One region of the Pseudomonas sp. GW821-FHT01D09 genome, then DNA from elsewhere that is predicted to be linked to it. Evidence: predicted binding sites of a transcription regulator. Region 1 holds the regulator's gene; the other holds the start of a gene.
What was found. The regulator sigma-54, encoded in region 1, starts transcription at its own class of promoters, with help from an activator protein. The targets are predictions, from matches to a motif close to ANTGGCATNNANNTTGCTNT.
Positions count from the first base shown of each region.

Region 2: glnK (P-II family nitrogen regulator) is a predicted target of sigma-54. The motif match lies at 1,341-1,360, and genes of this name have one in related genera.

Region 1 is NZ_JBWKWY010000033.1:39,162-42,577, reverse strand. Features, by position in the region: gene lptB (LPS export ABC transporter ATP-binding protein) at 1-341, shown strand, start outside; gene AC07W7_RS22670 (RNA polymerase factor sigma-54) at 526-2,019, shown strand; gene hpf (ribosome hibernation-promoting factor, HPF/YfiA family) at 2,095-2,400, shown strand; gene ptsN (PTS IIA-like nitrogen regulatory protein PtsN) at 2,413-2,877, shown strand; gene rapZ (RNase adapter RapZ) at 2,880-3,416, shown strand, end outside.
Region 2 is NZ_JBWKWY010000005.1:114,833-118,248, forward strand. Features, by position in the region: gene AC07W7_RS07670 (YifB family Mg chelatase-like AAA ATPase) at 1-662, opposite strand, end outside; gene AC07W7_RS07675 (accessory factor UbiK family protein) at 886-1,146, opposite strand; gene glnK (P-II family nitrogen regulator) at 1,568-1,906, shown strand; gene AC07W7_RS07685 (ammonium transporter) at 1,941-3,278, shown strand.

The DNA.
Region 1 (3,416 bases):
ACATCCGCGACAACCTCGGCATGAGCCTGTCCGGCGGCGAGCGTCGTCGTGTGGAAATCGCCCGCGCCCTGGCCACGGCACCGAAGTTCATCCTGCTGGACGAACCCTTCGCCGGTGTCGACCCGATTTCGGTAGGCGACATCAAGCAGATCATCCATCACCTCAAGGCCAAGGGGATCGGCGTGTTGATCACCGACCACAACGTGCGTGAGACCCTGGATATCTGCGAAACCGCGTATATCGTCAACGACGGCCAACTGATTGCCGAAGGCGACTCCGCCACCATCCTGGCCAACGAACTGGTCAAGGAAGTGTACCTGGGGCACGAGTTCCGCCTGTAAACACTGGGATGTCAGGACATTCGCCATCAGGCGCGGGAGTCAATAAAAACCTTATTATTTTTATTGTTACCGCGCTCTAGGCAAAGCCCCCGATATCAGGCATATAATTTGCTTATGTTTGGCGCTCACGCGCCCTGTCGTGGATGGCGCATTGCGCCGGCGAATAAGGTGTTAAGCCCCTGCCATGAAACCATCGCTAGTCCTGAGAATGGGCCAGCAGCTGACGATGACACCGCAGCTGCAACAGGCCATCCGCCTGCTCCAATTGTCGACCCTGGACCTGCAACAGGAAATCCAGGAGGCCCTGGAGTCCAACCCGATGCTCGAACGCCAGGAAGAAGGCGACGACTTCGACAATGCCGATCCACTGGCCGACAACATCGAGCAAAAACCCAACGCCGACGTCCAGGAACCGTCCTACCAGGAAACCGCACCCACGGTGGATAACCTGGAAGAAGGCGAGTGGAACGAGCGCATTCCCAATGAACTGCCGGTGGATACGGCCTGGGAAGATGTCTACCAGACCAGCGCCAGCAGCCTGCCCAGCAACGACGATGACGAGTGGGACTTCACCACCCGCACCTCCGTCGGTGAAAGCCTGCAGAGCCACTTGCTGTGGCAACTGAACCTTGCCCCGATGTCCGACACCGATCGCCTGATCGCCGTGACCCTGATCGACTGCATCAATAATCAGGGCTACCTGGACGAGACCCTTGAGGAAATCCTCGAGGCCTTTGACCCGGAACTGGATATCGAGCTGGACGAAATCGAAGCGGTCCTGCACCGCATCCAGCAGTTCGAGCCCGCCGGCATTGGTGCGCGCAACCTCAGCGAGTGCCTGTTGCTGCAACTGCGCCAGCTGCCCGCCAAGACCCCCTGGCTGGCCGAGGCCCAACGCCTGGTCACCGACTACATCGACCTGCTGGGCAGCCGCGACTACAGCCAGTTGATGCGCCGGATGAAGCTCAAGGAAGATGACCTGCGCCAGATCATCGAACTGGTCCAGAGCCTCAACCCGCGTCCCGGTTCGCAAATCGAGTCCAGCGAAGCCGAATACGTCGTCCCCGACGTAATCGTGCGCAAGGACAACGAGCGCTGGCTGGTGGAACTGAACCAGGAATCGGTGCCGCGCCTGCGGGTCAACCCGCAATACGCAGGTTTCGTGCGCCGGGCCGATACCAGTGCCGACAACACCTTCATGCGCAACCAGTTGCAGGAAGCGCGCTGGTTCATCAAGAGCCTGCAAAGCCGCAACGAGACCCTGATGAAAGTGGCCACCCAGATCGTCGAGCATCAGCGCGGCTTCCTGGAATACGGCGACGAGGCAATGAAGCCGCTGGTGCTGCATGACATTGCCGAAGCCGTCGGCATGCATGAATCGACCATTTCCCGGGTCACCACCCAGAAATTCATGCATACCCCGCGCGGTATCTATGAGCTGAAATACTTTTTCTCCAGCCACGTCAGCACCTCCGAAGGCGGCGAATGCTCGTCCACGGCGATCCGCGCGATCATCAAAAAACTGGTTGCCGCGGAAAATCAGAAAAAGCCGTTGAGTGACAGCAAGATCGCTGGTTTACTGGAGGCACAAGGCATTCAGGTCGCCCGTCGAACCGTCGCCAAGTACCGCGAGTCCCTTGGGATCGCGCCTTCCAGCGAGCGTAAGCGGTTGATGTGACGGGCAGGCCACAGCGTTCCAGTGGCGGGTATTCCTACCCGCCGCTTTATGCACTGGCAACGAAGGAGAAGCTGTATGCAAGTCAATATCAGTGGACACCAACTGGAAGTGACCGAACCGCTGCGCGCCTACATCAGCGAAAAACTCAAACGGATTGAGGGGCATTTCGACAAGATCACCAATGTGCAAGTCATCATGTCTGTCGAAAAGCTAAAGCAGAAAATCGAAGCCACCTTGCGTATACCCGGCGGGGAAGTAGTCGCCAATGCAGAGCATTCAGACATGTATGCCGCCATTGACGACCTGACCGACAAGCTGGATCGCCAAATCAAAAAGCATAAGGAAAAGCAGCAGAGCCTTCTTCAAGGCACAGGCCGCTAACACTCCCCACCCATGATTCGACTTGAAACCATCCTGACCCCCGGCCGTTCCCTTGTGAACGTGCCGGGCGGCAGTAAAAAGAAAGCCCTCGAACAAATTGCCAACCTGATCAGCCGCCAAGTGCCTGACCTGGAAATGCAAGATGTCTTCGATGCCCTGATAGCCCGTGAAAAACTCGGTTCGACCGGTTTTGGCAACGGCATCGCGATTCCTCACTGCCGCCTCAAAGGCTGCGACGCACCGATAAGCGCCCTGTTGCACCTGGAGGCGCCCATAGATTTCGACGCCATCGATGGCGCCCCGGTTGACCTGCTGTTTGTCTTGCTGGTCCCGGAAGCCGCCACCGATGCACACCTGGAGCTGCTCCGGCAGATCGCCAGCATGCTCGACCGTGAAGAAGTACGTAAGAAACTGCGCAGCGCCAGCAGTAATGAAGCGCTGTATCAGGTGGTTCTGGATGAGCAAAGCGGGCAGTAATCATGCGTCTGATCATCGTCAGCGGGCGTTCCGGCTCGGGTAAAAGTACGGCCCTCAATGTGCTTGAGGACAGTGGCTTCTATTGCATCGACAACTTGCCGGCCGGCCTGCTGCCCGAGCTGGCCGAACGTGCGTTGATCCATACCGAGCTCGCCCAACCGCTGGTGGCGGTGTCGATCGACGCGCGCAACCTGCCCAGCCACCTCACGCGATTCCCGGAACTGCTGGAAGAGGTACGCGCCAAGCACATCCATTGCGACGTGCTGTACCTGGATGCCGACGAAGAAACGCTGCTCAAGCGCTTCTCGGAAACCCGTCGCCGCCACCCGCTGAGCAGCCCGCACCGCTCGCTGGCCGAAGCCATCGAAGACGAGACCAAGCTGCTGGGGCCGATCATTGACTTGGCCGACCTCAAGATCAACACCACCAGCCTGAACCTTTACCAACTGCGCGACGCCATCAAGCTGCGCCTGCTGAACCAGCCGGAACCGGGCACGGCCTTCCTGGTCGAATCCTTTGGTTTCAAGCGGGGCATGCCG
Region 2 (3,416 bases), on a different contig from region 1:
CCGGGTGGCCCGCTGAACAGTAAGTTGTGGGCACCCGCTGCCGCAATCAGCAGGGCGCGCTTGGCGGCAAGCTGGCCCTGCACCTCGCTCAGGTCCGGGTAAGGCTTGTTCAGGTACAGCAACCCGTCGGACGTGTAAGGCTCGATCGGCACCAGGCCATTGAGGTGCGCCACCACTTGCAGCAGATGATCCGCCGCAATCACCTTCAACCCGCAGGCCAGGCACGCTTCCTCGGCATTGGCCCTGGGCACGATCATGCTGCGCCCGGCCTTGCGTGCCGCCAGCGCGGCCGGCAACACCCCTTTGACCGCGCGCACCTCGCCAGACAGGGCCAGTTCGCCAAGGCATTCCACGTCATCGAGCGCCAGCGCGGGCACCTGCACGCTGGCCGCGAGAATCCCCAGGGCAATCGCCAAGTCAAAACGCCCACCGTCCTTGGGCAGGTCGGCGGGCGCCAGGTTAAGGGTGATGCGGCGCGCGGGGTATTGCAGCGCGCTATTGAGAATGGCGCTGCGCACCCGGTCCTTGCTCTCCTTGACCGCCGCCTCCGGCAGGCCCACCAGCGTCAGCGATGGCAAACCATTGGCCATATGCACCTCGACGGTGACAGCAGGGGCTTCGACGCCGATCTGGGCGCGGCTGTGGACGATGGCGAGGGACATGCTCGTTCCTTGAAAGGGAGGGCCGCTTTGCGGTTTTTCAAGGGTAGACGAGGGCGGGGGAGGCGCCGTGTGGAGGTTTTACAGAACGTATCCAAGGCAACAGGAAACCCACTGTAGGAGCGAGCTTGCTCGCGAAAAACGCCAACGATAACGCGGGGCTTCTGGATGCACGCGGCGTTTTCAGGTTTTTCGCGAGCAAGCTCGCTCCTACAAGTACGGCGTGTTATTGCTCGCTGGGATTCAACCGCGCTTCCAGCTCTGCCACCTTCGCCTCCAGGCTCTCCAGCCGCGCACGGGTGCGGGCCAGGACTACCATCTGGCTGTCGAATTCTTCACGGCTGACCAGGTCCAGCTTGCTGAACCCGCTTTGCAGCAACGCCTTGAACTGGCTTTCGATTTCAGTGCGGGGCAGCGGGGTTTCGCCGCTAAACAGGCGAGAGGCGTGGCCGCTCAGGGCGTCGAGGAGGTCTTTGGGCGCGAGCATGGGAAACATTCCGGAAAACAGTTGGCCGGCAGTGTATCACGCAGTGGCTATAGTCTTTTTCACGCTGGCAACTGCACGTTTTTCGCGCATTGAGCGGAATAGGCTTGCACTGTTTTTGTGCGTATCCAGGCCGCCACACAGGCCGATGGGCCGGCAGGAGCGGGCAAGGGGCTGATTTCGTTTGTTTTTACGGAGCTGGCAAGGTTTCTGCTTAGGTGATCATGACCCATGCACTGATGCAGTCGCTGTGACGAATGCAGTGCGCTGACGGATCAGGGTACATGTTTCGTTACCAACGGTTGGCTGGCGTCGCAATGGCAATTGCCGAGGCGACGATGCGTTACAAAGCCAGGCACTGCGCTTAGACTTGAGACGGGTTTGTTTTCCTGGGGCAAGTCCACCAATTCGGGAGAGAGTTTTCATGAAGCTAGTCACTGCCATCATCAAGCCGTTCAAGTTGGACGATGTACGCGAGTCGCTGTCCGAGATCGGCGTGCAGGGCATTACCGTTACCGAGGTCAAGGGCTTCGGTCGGCAGAAGGGTCATACCGAGCTGTATCGCGGTGCGGAATACGTGGTCGATTTCCTGCCGAAGGTGAAGATTGATGTCGCCATTGACGACAAGGATCTTGACCGGGTTATCGAGGCGATAACCAAGGCGGCCAACACCGGCAAGATCGGTGACGGCAAGATCTTCGTGGTCAATCTGGAACAGGCTATTCGCATCCGTACCGGCGAAACCGATACCGACGCAATCTAAGCCGCCAAACCCCAACGCCCCAGGAGAAAACAATATGACTCTGCGTAAATTCGCAGGGCTAGGAGCCCTGTTGTCCATCGTAATACCCAGCCTGGCCTTGGCGGCAGACGAAGTGGCGGCGCCAGTCCTCAACTCCGGCGACACCGCCTGGATGCTGACAGCCACTGCATTGGTGCTGTTCATGACCATCCCTGGCCTGGCGCTGTTCTACGGCGGCATGGTCCGCTCCAAAAACATTCTTTCCGTGATGATGCAGTGCTTTGCCATTACCGGTCTGATCAGCATTCTGTGGGTCGTCTACGGCTACAGCATTGCGTTCGACACCACGGGCATGGAGCAGGGCGTCGTCAACTTCAACTCGTTCTTCGGCGGCATGGGCAAGGCGTTCCTGGCGGGTGTCACCCCGTCCAGCATCACGGGCCCGGCGGCACTGTTCCCGGAAGCGGTGTTCATCACCTTCCAGATGACCTTCGCGATCATCACCCCGGCGCTGATCGTCGGTGCGTTCGCCGAGCGCATGAAGTTCTCTGCGATGCTGCTGTTCATGGCCATCTGGTTCACCCTGGTCTATGCGCCGATCGCGCACATGGTCTGGAGCGGCAATGGCGGCCTGATGTGGGACTGGGGCGTGCTGGACTTCGCTGGCGGCACCGTGGTGCATATCAACGCCGGTGTGGCTGGCCTGGTGGCGTGCATCGTGCTCGGCAAGCGTAAAGGCTACCCGACCACCCCAATGGCCCCGCATAACCTGGGCTACACCCTGATCGGCGCGGCGATGCTGTGGATCGGCTGGTTCGGCTTCAACGCCGGCTCCGCCGCAGCGGCCAACGGCACGGCCGGCATGGCGATGCTGGTGACCCAGATCGCCACCGCTGCTGCGGCCCTGGGCTGGATGTTCGCCGAGTGGATTACCCACGGCAAGCCAAGCGCGCTGGGCATCGCCTCGGGTGTGGTGGCCGGCCTGGTGGCGGTTACACCGGCCGCCGGTACCGTGGGCCCAATGGGGGCCCTGGTGATCGGCCTGGCGTCTGGCGTGATCTGCTTCTTCTGTGCCACCAGCCTCAAGCGCAAGCTGGGCTACGATGACTCCCTGGATGCCTTCGGTGTACACGGTGTCGGCGGGATTGTCGGGGCGATTCTGACCGGCGTATTCGCGGCGCCGATCCTGGGTGGCTTCGGCACGGTGACCGATATTGCCGCACAGGTCTGGATCCAGGCCAAGGGCGTTGGTTTCACCGTGATCTATACCGGTATCGTGACCTTTGTGATTCTCAAGGTGCTGGACTTGACCATTGGCTTGCGTGTAACCGAAGAGGAAGAGGCCGTGGGCCTGGACCTGGCGGAGCACAACGAGCGTGGCTACAACTTGTAAGAACGTATGAAAAAAAACATGCCCGGCTTGCCGGGCATTTTTTTGTCTGGTATTTGCCTGTGGTGAAGGCTTGTGAGATTTTTTGTGTCGCGTTTGTGATCGGATCCACAAGGCAGTTTTCACTGTGCGAATGTCTTA